2 linked regions of the Saccharibacillus brassicae genome follow. Each later gene encodes a partner of the first gene's protein in a complex. Links are inferred from orthologs where the notes say so. Each region holds a gene or a part of one and is shown in the gene's direction. Other genes may lie near its edges.

Evidence for each region.
Region 2: the proteins of uvrA (region 1) and mfd are in contact, whole or in part, in a crystal structure (PDB 4DFC), measured with the Escherichia coli proteins. The link is inferred for Saccharibacillus brassicae from one-to-one orthologs.

What each region holds. Positions count from the first base shown.
Region 1 is NZ_CP041217.1:1,897,592-1,908,504, reverse strand. What follows is about bases 3,816-7,284. They hold uvrA (excinuclease ABC subunit UvrA), read left to right. Parts: upstream 3,816-4,207; coding sequence 4,208-7,084; downstream 7,085-7,284. Other genes in these bases: uvrB (excinuclease ABC subunit UvrB), read left to right, coding at 3,816-4,035. Also shown: FFV09_RS08060 (OmpA/MotB family protein), read right to left, coding at 1-820; FFV09_RS08055 (flagellar motor protein), read right to left, coding at 817-1,596; more of uvrB, read left to right, coding at 2,035-3,815; FFV09_RS08040 (S1C family serine protease), read left to right, coding at 7,424-8,476; FFV09_RS08035 (stalk domain-containing protein), read left to right, coding at 8,490-10,391; FFV09_RS08030 (U32 family peptidase), read left to right, coding at 10,717-10,913. UniProt on the Escherichia coli protein: The UvrABC repair system catalyzes the recognition and processing of DNA lesions. UvrA is an ATPase and a DNA-binding protein. A damage recognition complex composed of 2 UvrA and 2 UvrB subunits scans DNA for abnormalities.
Region 2 is NZ_CP041217.1:2,584,095-2,593,580, forward strand. Bases 1-4,036 are described here. They hold mfd (transcription-repair coupling factor), read left to right. Parts: upstream 1-302; coding sequence 303-3,836; downstream 3,837-4,036. Other genes in these bases: pth (aminoacyl-tRNA hydrolase), read left to right, coding at 1-212; FFV09_RS10815 (peptidylprolyl isomerase), read left to right, coding at 3,817-4,036. Also shown: more of FFV09_RS10815, read left to right, coding at 4,037-5,025; FFV09_RS10820 (putative polysaccharide biosynthesis protein), read left to right, coding at 5,155-6,822; bifunctional methyltransferase/pyrophosphohydrolase YabN, read left to right, coding at 7,008-8,486; FFV09_RS10830 (HU family DNA-binding protein), read left to right, coding at 8,742-9,014; FFV09_RS10835 (RNA-binding S4 domain-containing protein), read left to right, coding at 9,017-9,295. UniProt on the Escherichia coli protein: Couples transcription and DNA repair by recognizing RNA polymerase (RNAP) stalled at DNA lesions. Mediates ATP-dependent release of RNAP and its truncated transcript from the DNA, and recruitment of nucleotide excision repair machinery to the damaged site.

The sequences.
Region 1 (10,913 bases):
TCGTTCCGTCGGATCGAAGCTGACGCAGCACCGTGATCTCGACCCTGCGGTTCTGCTGGCGGCCCGCAAGCGTGGCGTTGTCGCCGACCGGGCGCGTGTCCGCGTAGCCGGCGTACTGGAACTGCGTCGGGTTCAGGCCGCGGTTGTCGATGAAGTAGCGCAGTACCGATAGTGCCCGGTCGCCGGACAGCTCCCAGTTGTCCGTATAACGTCCGCCGCGGATCGGCTGGTTGTCCGTATGGCCTTCGATGCTGATCGCGGCGTCGATGCTGCCGAACAGGCTGGACAGCCGGTCCAGGATGCCGGCGGCGCCGGGCTTCAGCTGCGCCTGGCCGACGTCGAACAGGAAGCGGTCGCTCAGCGTGATCGAGATGCCCTGCGGCTTGTCGGCCACGAAGATCTGGTCCTGCAAATTGTTGTCCGCCACGTAGGATTCGATCGTCTCCAGAAAACCGGCCAACTGGCGTTCCTGCTCGCGAAAAGCGAGTTCGCGCGCCGTCGGTTCGGTCTCCGGGTCCGGCGCGATCTGCGCGTCCCCGCCGCCGGACGGAGCGCCCGAGCCGTTCCCGGCGCTGCCGGGCGTCTGCTGCCCTTGCTGTCCGGTGATCTTCGGTCCGCCGTCCAGAATGCTGCTGCCCGCCTGAAACGTCGTCTGAAGCGAACCGGAGACGGCTTCGTATTTTTCCGCATCGATCGTGCTGACCGCGTACATGATAATGAAAAAGATAAGCAGGAGCGTCAACAGGTCGGCATACGTGATCAGCCAGCGTTCCTGCTGATGCGAAGGGCCTTCGTTGCGGCGTCTGCGGCGTCTGCTCATCGGCGATCCGCTCCAACCGGTCTTTCGTCTTCATAATCGTCGAGGTAGGTCGACAGTTTTTTGCGGACCATATTCGGATTCTCCGCGTTCTGAACGGCAAGCAGTCCTTCGAGCATCATCTCCATCACTTGGACCTCCTCTTCGCCGCGCGCCCGGATCTTGGAAGCGATCGGCAGGAAAATCAGGTTGGCGCTGGCGACCCCGTACAGCGTGGCGATAAAAGCGACGGCGATCGACGAGCCCAGATTGGCCGGTTCCGTCAGACTGCCGAGTACGCGAATGAGTCCCATGACCGTTCCGATGATGCCCATCGTCGGGGCGTACCCGCCGGCGGATTCGAAAATTTTGGCGTAACCGTCGAACTTGTCCTGCTTTTTGTCGATTTCGAGTTCGAGGATATGCCGCATCAGCGGCTGGTCGCTTCCGTCCACGATCAGGCCGAGCCCTTCGCGCATAAAAGGATCTTCGTGCGTTTCCGCGGTCTTCTCCAGCGCCAGGATGCCCGAGCGTCGCGCGGTCGAAGACAAGGAAGCCAGGTCTTCGACCAATTCCCCGGCGTTCAGGCCGCGCGAGCCGAACGCGACCTTCAGCGCCTCGGGCAGCGTGCGCAGCCTTTTCCACGGAAAACTGATGACGACCGCGGCCGCCGTTCCGCCGAATACGATCAGGGCCGCGGCCCCCTGCAGCAGGCCTCCGGCCTGTCCGCCTTCCCACAGAAATCCGCCGATCAGCGCAGCGAATCCCGCAATGATTCCGATAATGATAGTGATGTCCATGCGTTCGTTCCTCTCTGCGGCAAAAGCTTGAAATAAGCATCTTCCGTTTTCATAAATAATTGCAACAGGGGTGGAAAAAGAGTATACTTAACGGGAACAGGTATTCTTATCTTCCGGCAGCCGGCGGGCGGAGGACGTTCCGTCCCTGCCGCCCGAATCCGCTTTTTCGAAGCGGATTTTACTTCATGTCCGGTCGCCGGAAGGCGAACGCAGTCTTTATTTTCGACCGACGCGCGAGGCCTTGAGCCGTTGCTCGGCGGACCTTTTCCGCGTTTTCGAACCGGGGGAGTCCGACCGCCGATCGTTTTCCGCGCGGAAATCTGGTTATTTACAATATAAGCATCCGGACGGCGTATCAAACGAAAGCGATGCGTCGGTTTTTTCTTATTCTCTGCTTCAAATACTATCACTTCAAACGACGAGGGTGAAATAGGGCCAATGAGCGATATTGAAATCAGCAGCAAACCGTTCGAGATCGTCTCGGAGTTCTCGCCGCAGGGCGACCAGCCCCGGGCGATCGAACAACTGGTCGAAGGGATTCACGCAGGCAAGAAGCACCAGACCCTGCTCGGCGCGACCGGCACGGGCAAGACGTTCACGATCGCGCAGACGATCTCGAAATTGAACCGTCCGACGCTTGTCATCGCCCACAACAAGACGCTTGCCGCCCAGCTGGCGAGCGAATTCAAGGAATTTTTGCCGAACAACTCCGTTGACTACTTCGTCAGCTACTATGACTATTTCCAGCCGGAAGCCTATGTTCCTTCTTCCGATACGTATATCGAAAAAGATTCCAGCATCAACGAAGAGATCGACCGGCTGCGCCACTCCGCGACCAGCTCGCTGTTCGAGCGGCGCGACGTCGTCATCGTGGCGAGCGTCTCGTGTATCTACGGCCTCGGTTCGCCGCAGGAATACGGCAACCTGCTGCTGTCGCTGCGCGTCGGCATGGAGAAATCCCGGCAGGAGATTTTGTCGCGTCTGGTCGATATCCAGTATCAGCGCAACGATATCAACTTCGTCCGCGGCACGTTCCGCGTACGCGGCGACGTAGTCGAGATTTTCCCGGCTTCGCGCGAAGAACATGCGGTGCGGATCGAACTGTTCGGCGACGAAATCGAACGGATCAGCGAGATCAACGTGCTGACCGGCGAGATCACCGGCGAGCGCGACCATGTCGCCATCTTCCCGGCGTCCCACTTTGTCACCCGCGAAGAGAAAATGAAGATCGCCATCACGAATATCGAGCGGGAGCTGGAAGAACGCCTCGCCGTATTCAAGGAAGAAGGCAAGCTGCTCGAAGCGCAGCGGCTGGAACAGCGCACGCGCTACGACATCGAGATGATGAAGGAAGTCGGATTCTGTTCCGGCATCGAGAACTATTCCGGTCCGCTGACGTTCCGCGAACGCGGCGCCACGCCGTACACGCTCATGGATTATTTCCCGGACGACCTGCTGATCGTAATCGACGAATCCCACGTGACGCTGCCGCAGATCCGCGCGATGTACAACGGCGACCAGGCGCGCAAGAACGTGCTTGTCGATTACGGGTTCCGCCTGCCTTCGGCGCTCGACAACCGTCCGCTGAAGTTCGACGAATTCGAACAAAAAGCGGATCAGCTCATCTACGTCTCGGCGACGCCGGGACCGTACGAGATGGAACACTGCCCGACGATGGTCGAGCAGATCATCCGGCCGACCGGCCTGCTTGACCCGATCATCGAAGTGCGCAAGACGGACGGACAGATCGACGATCTCATCGGCGAGATCCGCGACCGTATCGAGAAGGACGAGCGCGTGCTCGTCACGACGCTGACCAAGAAAATGTCCGAAGATCTGACCGATTACCTCAAGGAAGTCGGGATCAAGGTCCGCTACCTGCACTCGGACATCAAGACGCTGGAACGGATCGCGATTTTGCGCGACCTGCGGCTCGGCGTTTTCCACGTCCTCGTCGGCATCAACCTGCTGCGCGAAGGCCTCGACCTGCCGGAAGTGTCGCTCGTCACGATTCTCGACGCCGACAAGGAAGGTTTCCTGCGTTCCGAGCGCTCGCTGATCCAGACGATCGGCCGGGCCGCCCGCAACTCGGAAGGCCGGGTTATCCTGTACGCCGACAAGATCACCGAGTCGATGGACAAGGCGATGAAGGAAACACAGCGCCGCCGCGAGATCCAGCATGCGTACAATCTGGAGCACGGCGTGACGCCGCAGACGATCAAGAAGAAAGTGCGCGACGTCATCGAAGCGACCAAGGCGGCCGAGACCGGCGCGGACTTCCTGTCCGGCATCGACGGCAGCACGAAGCTGACGAAGAGAGATCGCGAGAAGCTCGTTATGCGTCTGGAAAAAGAAATGAAAGAGTCCGCCAAAAACCTCAACTTCGAACGCGCCGCCGAACTGCGCGACGCCCTGCTGGAACTCCGCGCCGCGGAGTGACCCGCAGCCTTTCCCTATACTCTATACGTACAGTCAAGCGTCCGCATCCGTGCGGGCGCAATCTTTTTCCCAAGACCCAGGACTGTTCCGGCCGAGCATTTCTACAAAAATCGCAAAAACACTCTGCCGGACAAGTCGACAAACAGAATGATTCATGTGGAGGTTGAGGCCGGTGGCAAGCGAAAATATCGTAATCAAAGGTGCCAGAGCACACAACTTGAAAAATATCGACGTCACGATCCCCCGCGATCGTTTCGTCGTCCTGACGGGCCTCAGCGGCTCGGGCAAGTCTTCGCTCGCATTCGATACCATCTATGCCGAAGGCCAGCGCCGTTACGTCGAGTCGCTGTCCGCTTACGCGCGACAGTTCCTCGGCCAGATGGAGAAGCCGGACGTGGATTCGATCGACGGATTGTCTCCCGCCATCTCGATCGACCAGAAGACGACGAGCCGCAACCCGCGTTCGACCGTCGGCACCGTCACGGAAATTTACGACTACCTGCGGCTGCTGTTCGCGCGAATCGGCAAGCCGCATTGTCCCGATCACGGCGTGGAGATCACTTCGCAGACCGTCGAACAGATGGTGGACCGCATCATGCAGTTCCCGGAGAAGACCCGGATGCAGATTCTCGCGCCCGTCATTTCCGGCAAGAAGGGCGAACACAAGAGCCTGTTCACCGAAATTTCCAAGCAGGGCTTCGTCCGCGTGCGCGTCGACGGCGAGCTGCGCGACCTGTCCGAGACGATCGAGCTTGAGAAAAACAAAAAGCATACGATCGAAATCGTCGTCGACCGGATCGTGATCAAGGAAGACGTCCAGACGCGTCTGGCCGATTCGATCGAGACGGCGCTGAAGCTGTCCGGCGGACAGCTGCTCGTCGACATCATGGGCCAGGAAGAACTGCGGTTCAGTTCCAACTTCGCCTGCCCGATCTGCGGATTCAGCATGGAAGAACTGGCGCCGCGCATGTTCTCGTTCAACAGCCCGTTCGGCGCCTGCCCGGACTGCGACGGACTCGGCGTGAAGATGGTCGTCGATCCGGAACTGCTGGTACCGGACGAGCGCAAGACGATCGAAGACGGCGCGTTTACCGCGTGGAGCGGCGGACTGTCGAACTACTATCCGCAGTTTCTCGCCGCGATGTGCGAACATTACAAGATTCCGACGAACGTGCCGGTGTCCGAACTGACGGCGGATCAGACGAACAAGATTCTGTACGGCACCGACGGCCAGAAAGTCAAATTCCGCTATGAAGGCGACTTCGGCCGCAGCAAGGAAGTGACCGTCGCGTTCGAAGGCATCATTCCGAATCTGGAGCGCCGCTACCGCGATACGTCGTCCGAGAGTATGCGCGAATATATCGAAGGCTTCATGGGCACCAAGCCGTGCGGCACGTGCAAAGGCCAGCGGCTGAAGCGCGAAATTCTGGCCGTGACGGTCGGGGGAGTCAGCATCTCGCATGTGACGGACCTGTCGATCTCCAAAGCGACGGAATTTTTCAACGAACTCGAACTGTCGGAAAAAGAGCGTTCGATCGCGAACCTGATCCTCAAGGAAGTGTGCAGCCGCCTCGGTTTCCTCGAAAACGTCGGCTTGACGTACCTGACGCTCAGCCGCGCGGCCGGCACGCTGTCCGGCGGCGAAGCCCAGCGGATTCGCCTTGCGACGCAGATCGGGTCTAGCCTCATGGGCGTGCTCTACATTCTCGACGAGCCGAGCATCGGCCTGCACCAGCGCGATAACGACCGCCTGATCAAGACGCTGCTGCATATGCGCGATCTCGGCAACACGCTGATCGTCGTCGAGCACGACGAAGACACGATGATGGCCAGCGATTATATTATCGATATCGGGCCGGGAGCCGGCGTGCACGGCGGCCGGATCATCGCGGAAGGCACGCCGCAGGAAGTTATGGACAATCCGGACTCGCTGACAGGCCAGTATTTGAGCGGGCGCCGCTTCATTCCGGTTCCGCTGAGCCGCCGCAAGCCGGGCGAACGCTGGCTGGAGATCCGCGGCGCGAAAGAAAACAACCTGAGCAACGTCAACGTGAAGGTGCCGATCGGACTGTTCACGGCGGTCACCGGCGTGTCCGGTTCCGGCAAGTCGTCGCTCGTCAACGGCGTGCTGCACAAAGCGCTGGCCCGCGACCTCAACCGGGCGCGCGTCAAGCCGGGCAAGCACAAAGAGATTCGCGGCATGGAACACGTCGACAAAGTCGTCGAAGTCGACCAGTCGCCGATCGGCCGCACGCCGCGGTCCAATCCGGCGACGTATACCGGCGTGTTCGACAACATCCGCGACCTGTTCGCGACGACGAACGAAGCCAAAGTGCGCGGCTATCAGAAAGGCCGCTTCAGCTTCAACACGAAGGGCGGCCGCTGCGAAGCGTGCAAAGGCGACGGGATCATCAAGATCGAGATGCACTTCCTGCCGGACATCTACGTGCCGTGCGAAGTGTGCAAAGGCAAGCGCTACAACCGCGAGACACTGGAAGTGAAATACAAAAACAAAAACATTTCCGACGTGCTGGAGATGACGATCGAAGACGCGGTCGAATTTTTCCAGAACGTACCGAAGATCAGCCGCAAGCTGCAGACGCTGCTTGACGTCGGTCTCGGCTACGTCAAGATGGGCCAGCCGGCCACGACGCTGTCGGGCGGCGAAGCGCAGCGCGTCAAGCTCGCTTCCGAGCTGCACCGCCGCAGCACCGGCAAAACGATCTACATCCTCGACGAGCCGACGACGGGCCTGCACGTGGACGATATCGATCGCCTGCTGAACGTGCTGCACCGCCTCGTCGAATCGGGCGATACCGTCCTCGTGATCGAGCACAATCTCGACGTGATCAAGACGGCCGATTACCTGATCGATATGGGACCGGAAGGCGGCAGCGGAGGCGGAGACGTCGTCGCGACCGGCACGCCGGAGCAGGTGTCCAAAGTCAAAGGGTCGTATACCGGCCATTACCTGGCTCCGGTCCTCGAACGCGATACGCAGCGGACGCGGCAGGAAGCCGAGCCCGAAGCCCAGACCGCGGACAAGTAAGTCCGCTTCTGAATCCGGAGCCGTATTCGGACCGTATTCGCCCGGAGATTCATTCGAAAAAAAGATGCAAGCAAGCGACGATTGCGGAAGAACGGCGTTCCGCCGCGATCCGGAAGCGGCTGCCTAGAGGCGGCCGCTTTTTTTCTTTTCTGCCGCAAGCGAAAATAGTTTATAAAAACGTCTTCAATTTTTCTAAAAGATGGAATAAAGTGAAGAGAGAAGTTCGAGTAGGGCAGAAAATCGGCAAATGGCGGCTGTCTTGTTCTGCCCGGCAGGGCGAAAAGAACGTATTCACCGTGCCGGAACCCGGACCTGCGAATAAAGAGGGGTGTCGACGAGATGAGTAAAACAGGAACAAAAGCGGCAGGTCTGCTGCTGTCGGGCGCGATCGCAATCGGCGGTTGGGGGATATCCCCGCACACGCACGCCGCGGCGGCAGCGTCCGCAAAATCGTCCGCCCCGGCCCAAACGATTCCGCAGATCATTGCGAAAGTCTCGCCTTCGGTCGTCGGCATTATCGGCGAAGTGCCGGTCGGCGCTTCGGAAGATTGGGGCGGCGAAGACAGCGGGAGCGCGGAGGACGGCTACGATCTCGCGCACGGCTCCGGCGTCATCATCCGTTCGAACGGCTGGATCGTGACGAATGCGCATGTCGTGGAAGATATGGACCATATTCAGGTTGTCACGTCCGAAGGCAAATCGTACAAAGTGCGGGAAGTGTACAGCGATCCGACCAGCGATCTGGCGCTGATCAAGATCAACGTCTCCGGCTTCAAGCCGGCCACTTTCGTCTCGACGAAAGAAACGACGCTCGTAGGCGAGCCGGTTATTGCGATCGGCACGCCGGTCTCGCTGTCGCTGCGCAATTCGGCCACGCTTGGCATCGTTAGCGGCCTGAACCGCGCGGCCGGCGCGGAATACCGGCTGATCCAGACCGATGCGACCATCAACCCGGGCAACAGCGGCGGTCCGCTGGTCAATATGCGCGGCGAGATTCTCGGCATCAATTCGATGAAATACGCGGCCGTCGATATCGACAATACCGGATTTACGATTCCCGCGGCCACCGTCCAGTATATCGTGAAGCAGCTGTTCGCCCAGGGAGAAGTGATTCGCGCCGGGCTGGGCCTTGAACTCGAAGAAAGCTTTTCGGCCACCGTCGGCCTGCCTTCGGAAGATCCGCTGACCGTCAGCGAAGTGATGTCGGACGAAGCCCGCAGAGCGGGCGTGCGCGAAGGCGACGTGCTGTACAGCGTGGCCGGCCACCGGATCACCGCGCTCGTCGATTTGAACGAACTGATGAAAGCGTACGTGCCCGGACAGACGGTGCGCGTGCTTATGCAGACGGACGGCGATATCGTGGAACGCCGCATCGTGCTGACGAACGAGTAGAGGAGGAGAGCGGTTGAGACTGGCTAAAAAAAGTATCGCGCTGTGGTTCGTGCTGCTGCTCATGATCGGAACGTCGGTGCCCGCTTTCGCGGCCGAGACGGTTACGCTGACTTTGCAGGTACGCCTCGGCAGTACGAAGGCGCTTGTGAACGGCAGCGAGCAGAAGATCGAGAAGCCGTACACGCAAAATGGAATGGTCATGGTTCCGCTGGGCGTCTTCCAGCGGGCATTCGGAACGACAAGCCGCCTCGAAGGCGACAACGTCGTTCGCGTTAGCTACGGCGCGCGCGTCGCGACGTTTACGATCGGCAGCAAGACCGTCTGGACGAACGGCACCAAAAAGGTATGGGCCGCGGCGCCGGTCATGAAAAACGGCACGCTGATGGTACCGCTGCGTCCGGTCGCGGACCTGATGGGCGCCGGGGTCAAAACGAATGCCGGCACGGTCACGGTGACGTTGAAGTCGGATAACGGCATCCCGGGGCAGCCTGTGAAGCCGGGAGAAGACGCGGAAGAGATCACGGGCCGGGTCGGCAGCAGTTATGCCGGCTGGTCGATCGATTCGCCGGCCGGTTCGATGGCCGAATTGGGCGACGACGAATATTCGGCGGCGATCGGCGATGCGGACGGCACGTACATGCTTCAGATCCATGTCTGGGACGAAGAAGCCGGCACGTCCGTGCCCGTCTCCGATCTGCTGGAGCAGTTGGAGCAGGAAGCGCTGGACAGCGGCGAGACGATCGTCGACCGCCGGACGGTCCCGAACGCCGGACGGCCTTACGCGCGGTTGATCAGCCGCGATCTGGACGGCATTTATTGGGAAGCGCGCCGCTATGACGACAAAGGGCGCATCTACAGCCTCTACCTCGGCGATTCGCTGATCGAGGATTACCGGGCCTTCGAAGATCGGGCGCCGCTGCTCGATTCGTTCCGAACTTCGTTCGCCACGTCGGGGATGCAGACGAAAGACCTGTCCGCCGTCGTCGACGGGCAGATGAACGTCTCGGCGCCCGATTACGGCGTGTCGATGAAGATTCCGGCCGAATGGTCGCCTGCGGCATCGGGCTTGTTCCAATACGGCGGAGAAGACGGTTCGGTCCTGGCGATGCAGGTCATTTCGGCCGAACCGGGCGAGACGCTGGACGGTTGGCATAACCTGCTCAAGCAAAGAACCGGCGAACTGTTCCTGCCCGAGTATCTCAATCCGATCGTCAGCGAATCGCTGACAGTGTCCGGGCAGGACGCCAGGATCGAGAAGATGACTTACAATCTCGGCAGCGGAAGCGTCTACTGGAACTGGCTCGTCCTGAGAGGCAAAGAGCATTTCTACGTGCTGCGCTACTCCGCGCCGGAAGGGGCTTACCGGGAGCAGACGCTCCGGCGGATCGCCGATTCGGTGGAAGTCGATTTCAGCGTCGTCGAAGATTCGTTCGGCAAGCTCGGACAGATTCCCTATCTCAAAGACAAGACGCTTAACATAAGCAAAAGCACGCCCGAGATGAAGATCAGCGTGCCGGCTTACTGGACGCCGCAGGCGATGGCCGATTCGGAGTTCGATCTGGGTTATTTCCTGCCGGGCGGTTCGTTTGAACTGACCGATGTCGAAGAAGGTCCGGAAGCGGCGGTGGCCCAGGCCGTTCGGCGCTACGCCGACTGGAAGCTCGACGACGCCACGCTGAAGCACGAAGCGCCGCAGCGGACCGAATTCGCGGGCGTTCCGGCCGTACGTATCGCGTATACGGGCACGGACGGCAATGCTTACCGGGCCGAGGATATTTATTTCCGGCACGGCGGCACGACGTATTGGATTCATTACCGGATCGATCTCGGCATGGCGACGCAGCCGCAGCTGGACGGTATCGAACGCGCGCTGCGCTCGGTCAAGTTTCTCAAGTCATCCATAACGGGTTCATAGCTCATCCATAGCTCATCCATAGCGCGACATTGGGGAAGACCGGTACCGCCGGAGGGCGGGCCGGTCTTTAAAATTTTGAAAAAGAGCGAAATGCTTGTAGGCATGAAGGTTACAGTCTGTTAAAATAAGTGAGATAAACGTCGTGATGAAGTTTGGGCGACGAATTGAAGTGCGTGTACAGGATGCTAATGATTCCCGCGGGGTTCGGCCCGGCGGGATTTTTGTCGGATATGCGAATAAGGAACGAACATTATACGGCGGCCGCTGCCAGGGCAGAGATGCATCATTGACGGAAAAAGCGGCCGCGCGGAGGGATCTTACTGTTATGAATACTCAAGGCATTACGAGACGCGACGTCGAACTGCTGGCTCCGGCCGGCGATTGGGATTGCATGCGCGCAGCCGTCGCAAACGGGGCGGACGCGGTCTTTTTCGGAGTCGAAAAATTCAACGCCCGGGCACGCGCCAATAACTTCCGGATGGACGAACTGCCGGAAATCATGGGCTTTTTGCATAGCTACGG
Region 2 (9,486 bases), 680 kb from region 1 along the record:
TCATTCAGCATACCGGCACGCAGACGTTCGACCGGGTGCGCATGGGCATTTCCCGTCCGCAAAACGGCATGGCCGTCGTCGATTACGTGCTGGCTCCTTTTGCCAAAGCGGAGCAGCCTCTGCTTGACGAGATGATCGAAAAAACGTGCGACGCGCTCGAACACAGTCTGGACCATACGTTCGAACAGACGATGGCCCGGTTCAACGGATAATCAAGAAGGCCTTACCGCCATGCGCCCAGGCGCATCGCAAGGCCTTTGCCTTGCATTCTTTTACTCTACAAGCATAAGAGAGGTGCCCCCTTGTTAAACGCGCTTATCAAAGAAGTTGCCCGGGACCAGGACTTTATCTCGATTCAAAAGGCCGCTGCGGCCGGGATGAAGGAACAGTTGGTCGCGGGCTTGTCGGGCTCGGCGCGCCAGCTGATGATGGCGGGCCTGCATCAGGAGCTGGAACGTCCGCTGCTGATCGTCACGCACAATATTTTTTCGGCTCAAAAAATCGCGGATGATCTTCAGGAAGCGCTTCCCGAAGGAAGCGTGCTGTTCTACCCGGCCAACGAACTGGTCGCGGCGGAATCGGCGATCTCGAGTCCGGAGACCATCGCGCAGCGTATCGAAGTGCTGACTCGCTGCGCCGAAGGGTTCAAGGGCGTGCTGGTCGTGCCGTTCTCCGGCCTGCGCCGCTTCGTGCCGGACCCGGAAGAGATCCGCGCCGCCCAGTTCACGATCGAAGAAGGCGGCACGCTCGACCTGGAACACTTCCTGCTGCGCATGGTCGAACTCGGCTATTCGCGCGTGGAACGTGTCGAAACGCGGGGCGAGATGAGCGTGCGCGGCGGAATCGTCGACTTTTTCCCGACGACGTCCGCGCTTGCCTACCGGATCGAACTGTTCGACGACGAAGTGGACTCGATCCGCACGTTCGACCCGGAAGACCAACGTTCGATCGATAAAGTGAAAAGCGTCCGTATCCGTCCGAGTCGCGAGCTTGTCGCAAGCGGCAAGCGTATGTCCCAGGCGGCCGATGCCGCGGCGGAGCTGCTGGAGAAGCAGTTGGAGCGCATGACCGACCGCAAAGCCAAAACGGCGCTGCAGCAAGAAATCGGCCGGGAGATCGAACTGCTGCGCCAGCAGATCCATTTTCCGGAAATGTACAAATACGTCTCCCTGATCTACCCGGAACGCCGGACGCTGTACGATTACATGCCGGACGACACGCTGCTGATGATGGAAGAGCCTTCGCGCCTGCTCGACACAGCCGCGCAGCTCGAACGGGACGAAGCCGAATGGAACCTGCACCTGCTGCAGAGCGGCAAAAGCCTGCCGGACCTGCCGCTTGCGCTCGAAGGCGACACGGCCATCTACCAGCGCCCCTTCCAGACGCTGTTCCTGTCGCTGTTCGTCCGCCAGATTCCGCGCACCCATCCGGGGCAGGTCGTCAACGTTGTCAGCCGGACGATGCAGGACTTCCACGGGCAGATGAACGTGCTGAAAGCCGAGATGGAACGCTGGAAAAAATCCAATATGCGCGTCATCATGCTGGCCGGCGACGACGAACGGGCCGAACGCATCCGCCAGGTGCTCGAAGACTACGAGATCGAGACGCCGGAGATTATGCGCGGCCATCTGCAGGGCGGCTTCGAGCTGCCTTCCGCCCATCTCGTCGTCATTACGGAAGGCGAACTGTTCGCCCAGAAGCAGCGCAAAGTGCGCAAAAGCACGTCCACGAAGCAGATCGACAACGCCGAGCGTATCAAAAGCTATACCGAGCTGAAAGTCGGCGACTACGTCGTGCACCAAAACCACGGTATCGGCAAATACCTCGGCATCGGCACGCTCGAAGTCGGCGGCATCCATAAAGACTACATGCATATCATGTACGCCGGCGGCGACAAGCTGTCCGTACCGATCGAACAGATCGACCTGATCCAGAAGTACGTCGGCGCCGAAGACAAAGAGCCGAAAGTGTACAAGCTGGGCGGCAACGAGTGGACGAGAGTGAAGACCAAAGTCCGTTCGTCCGTGCAGGACATCGCCGACGACCTCATCAAGCTGTACGCGGAGCGTCAGGCTTCCGCCGGGTACAGCTTCGACAAGGATACGCCGGACCAGAACGATTTCGAAAACACGTTCCCTTACGAAGAGACGCGCGACCAGCTGCGGGCGATCGAAGAGATCAAGGGCGACATGGAGATGACCCGTCCGATGGACCGCCTGCTGTGCGGAGACGTCGGTTACGGCAAGACGGAAGTCGCGATCCGCGCGGCGTTCAAGGCGGCGATCGAAGGCAAGCAGGTCGCGATCCTCGTGCCGACGACCATTTTGGCGCAGCAGCATTACGAGACGTTCCGGGAACGTTTCGAAGGGTATCCGTTCAATATCGGCGTCCTCAGCCGTTTCCGCTCGCGCAAAGAACAGAACGAGACGATCAAGGGCGTCAAGCAGGGCACGATCGACGTCATCATCGGCACGCACCGCATCCTGTCGCAGGATCTCGTGTTCAAGGACCTCGGCCTGCTGATCGTCGACGAAGAGCAGCGGTTCGGCGTGACGCACAAGGAAAAGCTCAAGCGGCTCAAGACGAACGTGGACGTACTGACGCTGACGGCGACGCCGATTCCGCGTACGCTGCACATGTCCATGCTGGGCGTACGGGATCTGTCGGTTATCGAGACGCCGCCGGAGAACCGTTTCCCGGTGCAGACGTACGTGGTCGAATACAGCCCGACGCTCGTGCGCGAAGCGATCGAACGGGAGCTCGCGCGCGGCGGACAGGTGTACTACCTGTACAACCGCGTGCAGGGCATCCACGAGAAGGCGGCGGAAATTTCCGAGCTCGTGCCGGACGCGCGCGTCAGCGTGGGTCACGGGCAGATGAGCGAACAGGAACTGGAGCGGACGATCCTCGACTTCCTCGAAGGCGAATCGGACGTGCTCGTCAGCACGAGCATCATCGAGACGGGCGTGGACATTCCGAACGTCAATACGCTGATCGTGCACGACGCGGACAAGATGGGCCTGTCGCAGCTGTACCAGATGCGCGGGCGTGTCGGCCGTTCCAACCGGATCGCGTATGCGTATTTCTCTTATCAAAAAGACAAGGTGCTGACCGAAGTCGCCGAGAAACGCCTGCAGTCGATCAAGGAATTCACGGAACTCGGTTCCGGCTTCAAGATCGCCATGCGCGACTTGTCGATTCGCGGCGCGGGCAATCTGCTCGGCGCGGAACAGTCCGGCTTCATCGCGTCGGTCGGATTCGACTTGTACTCGCAGATGCTGGCCGAAGAGATCCAGAAGCGCAAAATCTCGATGCTCGGCGAAGCGCCGGCGGAAGACAAGCACTGGAGCACGATGATCGACCTGTCGATCGACGCGTACCTGCCTTCGGATTACATTTACGACAGCATCCAGAAGATCGAGATTTACAAAAAGGTCGCCGCGGCGACCACCTTCGAAGAAGTGCTCGAACTCGAAGACGAGCTGCTTGACCGGTTCGGCGAACTGCCGGAAGCGGTCGTGCGCCTGATGCAGGTCGCGCGCTTCAAAATTTACGGCCGGACGTACGGCATCGAGAGCATCGCACGAAGAGGAGACGATCTTCTCGTCACGTTCTACGAAGGACAGGAGAAAGCGGCCGATCCTTCCAAACTCGCGCAAGTTGGAAATCAGTTCGAAAGCAGTGTACAATTTAAGCAGGGTACGCCTCTTGCGTTCCAAATCAAAGGCAGGAGCCTGCCGGAATCCGAGCGTTTAGGGACGCTGGAACGGGTTCTGGATGCCCTCCAACAAGCGTTCAAATCGAAGGGAGAACTTCATGATGCAGTCAAGTCATAGAAAATGGGGAAAATTGGCGTCGCTCGGAGCCGTTGCGGTCTTGTCTTTTTCCGTGCTGGCCGCCTGCGGCGACAAAGCCGATTCCGGTAACGATACGGCCAAGGTCGAAGACAGCAAGGTACTGGCCACTTACGACGGGGGAAACGTCACGGAAGACCAGTTCAACAAAGAATTGAACGTCATGAAATTTTTGCAGCCGACCTATGCGTCGATGATGGATTCGGCCGATATCAAAAACTATATGCTGGACCAGCAGATTGCTTATAACTATCTCGAAGGCAAAGCGACGGACGAAGAGAAGAAGAAGGGCGCCGATATGGCGACCGAGCAGCTCGACCAGATGAAAGCCCAGGTCGACCAGGAGCAGCTCAATACCATGCTGAAAGAACAGAACATCACCGAAGCGGACCTGACGACCTACATGACCCAGGTCATGACGGCCGTGCAGTACATGTCCAACCAGGTCAAGGACGAAGAAGTGCAAAAAGAGTACGACGCCAACAAAGAATCGTACATCACGGCGGACGTACGCCATATCCTGATCAACTTCACGGATGCGGAAGGCAAAAAGCGCACCGAAGCGCAAACGCTGAAGTTGGCCAAAGAAGCCAAAGCGAGAGTCGACGGCGGCGAAGATTTCGCCAAAGTGGCCAAAGAATTGTCGGAAGACCCGGGTTCGGCTTCGAACGGCGGCCTGTATGAAGGCGCCGCGGTTAGCCAATGGGTCGACGCGTTCAAAAAAGCGGCGTTGGAACAAAAAATCGGCGTAGTGGGCGATCCGGTCAAAACCGAATACGGCTACCACGTGATCAAGGTCGAGAAAAGAACCGACACGCTGACGGACGAAGTGAAGGATTCGGTTCGCCGTACCCTGGCGTCCAACAAGCTGAACGCGTTCATGGAAAAAGATTTGAAAGGCATCACGAAGAGCAAGGAAGAGTTCAAAGATCCGGTAACGCCGCCTGCGGCCGAAGGCACGACGCCTGAAGGAACCGACGGCGCTGCACCGGAAGGCACAACGCCGCCTGCAGCCGAAGGCACGGCTCCCGGAGCTGTCGAAGGAACAGACGGCGCCGTAACGGAAGGTGCCGATCAAGGCGCCGCTACCGATGGTGCGGCGACCGACGAATCCGGCGCTGCCGGCACGTCGACCGACGCCGGTACCGAGACCAAAACGGACGGCAAGTAAACCCATGCGCCGCCCCCGGGCGGCAGCCATAGTCAAACTCAAAAATAGCGCGCTTCCACGCGCTATTTTTTTGAGCCAAAAAAACGGCCGGAAGCCCGAAGGGCTCCCGGCAAGAAGGAGGGCTGCGGCGTGAAGACGTCCACCTCGTCCGGCTTGCTCAGGGGCGCTTTCATTCTCGGCGCCGCGGCAATCCTGTCCAAAATGATCGGCACGCTGCAGAAGATCCCGCTGCAAAACCTGGGCGGGGACGGCGTGTTCGGCATCTACACGACCATTTATTCGTTCTACGCCTTTTTGGCCGTGTTCGTCACGGCCGCGCTGCCGGCGGCCATCTCCAAATACGTCGCCGAGCGGATCGCCGGCGCGGATGAACGCGGCGTACGCGCCGTGCTCCGCGCGGGCCTGCTGACCGGCTGCGTCGCCGGCGTGCTGATGGCGCTCGGCATGTGGGTTCTCGCGCCGCTGCTGTCCGGCTGGATCGGCAGCGAGCATACGCTGCTGCCGCTGCGCGCGGTCGCGCTCGCGCTGCTCGTCGTGCCGCCGATGGCCGCGCTGCGCGGCTTCTTCCAGGGGCAGCAGCAGGCGCTGCCGACCGCGGTCTCGCAAGTCAGCGAGCAGATCGTGCGCGTCGGGGTCATGATCGCGCTGCTGCTGGCGCTGAACTCGGCCGGCGCTTCCGACGAGCGGATTGCCGCGGGAGCGGCGTTCGGTTCGTTTGCCGGCGGTCTGGCCGGACTGCTCGTCATGCTGGCGTTCTGGCGGCGGCACCGCAAGCGCAAGCAGGCGGAATTCGCAGAGCGGGCGGAGCAGCCGGCTGCTCCGCCGGCTTTTCCGGTGGCGGGGGCCGCCGACCCGCAGGGCGGCTCCGTGTGGCGGTGGATCAAGCCGCTGCTGATCTATGCCGTGCCGGTCTTCGTCGGCTCGCTGTCCCAGCCGCTGCTGAGCCTCGTCGATACGCTTACCGTGCCCCGGCTGCTGCAAAGCGGAGGGTGGGGCGACCTTGCGGCGATGGAGCAGTTCGGCGTCTATAACCGCGGCATCCCGATCGTGCAGCTCGTCTTCATGCTGGCGACTTCGCTCTCCACGCTGCTGCTGCCGGCTATCGCCGAAGCGAAAGCGCGCGGCGAAGAAGGGCGGATCGCCGTATCCGCTTCGGTCGCGCTGCGCTGGCTGTGGCTGCTCGGCCTGACGGCCGCCGCGGGCCTGGCCGTGCTCGCCGGCCCGGTCAACGTCATGCTGTACGCCGACGACCAGGGCACCGACGCGCTGCGCTGGACCGCGCTGTCCGCCGCGGGCGGTACGCTCGGCATCGTGTCCGCCGCGCTGCTGCAGGGCATGGGCGCCGTTCGGGCGCCCGCGCTGTTCCTGCTCGTCTCGGCCGTGCTGAAGCTTGGGCTCAACCTGCTGCTCGTGCCTTACATGGGCATCTCCGGCGCCGCTCTGGCCGGCGCCGTGTCCTACATGGTCGCCGCGCTGCTCGGCGTCCTGCTGCTTGCCCGCCTGACCGGGCTGCGCCGCGGCGTGCGCCGCACGCTGCTCCAGCCCCTGCTGCTGGCGGGGCTGACGGCGCTTGCCGCCTATGCCGTCCGCCTGCTGGCGGACGGGCTGCTGACCGCCGCGGGCCTCGACGGACGCGCGGGCGCGATGCTGACCAGCCTCTCCGGCGTCGCCGCAGGCGTGATCGCCTTCGCCGCCGCGCTGATCTACACCCGCGCGGTATCGGACGCGGAGCTGTCCGCGCTGCCCGGCGGCACGAAGCTTGCCGCCTTCGCGCGGCGGCTGCGCCGCGAATCGTAGACCGGCGCCGATCGGCCGTCGAGCCGCGATTTCGCCGCCTTTTCCCTGGCTGCAATACACGCTTGAGGGAAAAAATGTATTTTTCTATTCAAGGGAACGCTTGTACGCATTTAGGATTCGCAATTCGCGAGAACCCGTGATATAGTGGTAAAATGCGAGGTGCAGCGGAAGGGGATGAATCGGCAATGAGTACGGGAATTACGGTAGTCGGACTGGGTTCCGGCGATCCGGACCAGCTGACGCTGGGCATATGGAAAGTCCTTCAGGGCGCGGGCCGGATCTATGTCCGGACGCAGGAACATCCGGTCATGAACCGGATCGCCGCCGAAGGCATCGCGTTCGATTCGTTCGACTCGGTCTACGAAGACAACGAATCGTTCGGAGACGTCTACGAGACGATCGCGCGCAGGCTCGTGGAGCTGGCGGCGGACGAACCGATCGTCTACGCCGTGCCGGGCCATCCGATGGTCGCCGAGAAGACGGTGCTGCTGCTGCGCGAATATGCGGAGCAGTCCGGCGTCGCCCTGAAGGTGCTCGGCGGGGAGAGCTTCCTCGACCAGGCTTTCGTGCGGCTCGGCTTCGATCCGATCGAAGGATTCCAGCTGCTGGACTCCTCGGGCGTGACGGCCGAGCTGATTCGGCCTTCCCTGCATACGCTGATTGGCCAGGTTTACGATTCGCTGACCGCTTCCGAGGTTAAACTCGGATTGATGGAAGTTTATCCCGACGACCATCCGGTCGTCGTGGGCCATGCGCTCGGCGTGGAAGGCGAAGAGCAAATTCTTCGCGTTCCGCTGTACGAGCTGGACCGCCTCGAAGGATACGGCAACCTGTCGCTCGTGTACGTTCCCCGGAGCGACGACGAAGCGCTTCGGGCCGGCAGTTTTGCCAGGCTGCACGAGATCGTCGGCATTCTGCGCAGCCCGGGCGGCTGTCCGTGGGACATCGAGCAGACGCACGCTTCGATCCGCAAGAACCTGATCGAAGAGACGTACGAGGTGCTGGAGACGATCGACGACGACGACCCCGACCATATGCGCGAAGAGCTGGGCGACCTGCTGCTGCAGATTCTGCTTCACTCCCGCATGGAAGAGGAAGTCGGCACGTTCACCGTCTACGACGTGATTCGCGGACTGAACGAGAAGTTGATCTTCCGCCATCCGCATGTGTTCGGCGATACCGCGGCCGGCAGCACCGAAGAAGCGTTGAAGAACTGGGACGCCATGAAGGCGGAGGAGAAGAAGCTGCGGGGCGAGAACGCTCCGGAAGCCTCCCTGCTGGACGGCGTGCCGAGAGATCTTCCGGCGCTTATGAAGGCGTACAAGATCCAGAAGAAGGCGGCGAAGGCCGGCTTCGACTGGGATAACATCGAAGACGTCTTCGCCAAGATCGAAGAAGAATTGGGCGAGCTTCGCCAAGGGTTGGCCGAGGGGGCCGATGCCGACGCCCTCAAGCTCGAATTGGGCGATTTGCTGTTCTCCGCGGTCAACGCATCCCGTTTTCTGGATGCCGATCCCGAAGAAGCGCTCTCGCTCGTCAACGACAAGTTCCGCCGCCGGTTCCGTTACATCGAGCGCAAGCTGCGCGAGCGGGGAAGTTCCCCGCAGGGCAGCACGCTCGCGGAAATGGACGCATTGTGGAACGAAGCGAAGACGACGGAGTAAGACGAAGCGCCCTTATGACCGCGGCCGCTTCCGCCGCCGGAACAGCGCGCCGAATCCGCAAGACGAGGATCGGTGCCTTCCGGCGCGAACGGCCGTCCGACAAATCGGATAAACGCGACAGCGCAGGGCTTGCCCGTGCTTCGCTTATCATTTTGAGCGTTACGTCTCCGGCATCGCCCGCTTTCGGATCGTATCCGGCAGCCGGCCTGGCGGACAGGCGGACGCGACCTTAAAATCCCGGGAGGAATGAATGCAATGAATAAAACCGAACTGATCAACAACATCGCGGAAAAAAGCGGAGTAGGCAAAAAAGAAGTCGAAGCGGTACTGAACGGCTTCATGGACGGCGTAACCGAAGCACTCGCTGGCGGAGACAAAGTTCAACTGATCGGATTCGGCACGTTCGAGACCCGCAAGCGCGCAGGCCGTACAGGTCGCAACCCGCAAACCGGCGAGCCGATCACGATTCCCGAGTCGAGCGTTCCTGCGTTCAAAGCGGGCAACAAACTCAAAGACGCGGTTAAGTAATTATGCGTGTCGATAAATTCCTGAAGGTGTCCAGGCTCATCAAGCGGCGTACCGTAGCAAAGGACGTGTCCGAGCAGGGCCGCGTGCTGATCAACGGCCGCGAGGCCAAGCCCAGCGCTTCGGTGAAAGTCGGCGACGAAATTACCGTGCAGTTCGGGCAGAAGCTCGTCACCGTCCGGGTCGAACGCCTCGCGGATACGACCCGCAAAGATGAAGCGGCAGGCATGTATACCCTAGTCAAGGAAGAACCGATTCCCCGCGAAGACGGTTTTAACTTTTAACGAAGTCGTTTGACAAACCCAAAAAGGTGTTTCCGCTGCGGCGGGAACGCCTTTTTAGGCTAAATTTGCGCGTTTTCGCGTCAATTCTTCTTCTTTTGTGTTAATGTTCTAAGTAGATCTTCAAGGTAGGCCATGCGGACTATGAACCGCTGCCCAGGCAGAGTGATAATCTTTTCGCCGCTCTATCGAGT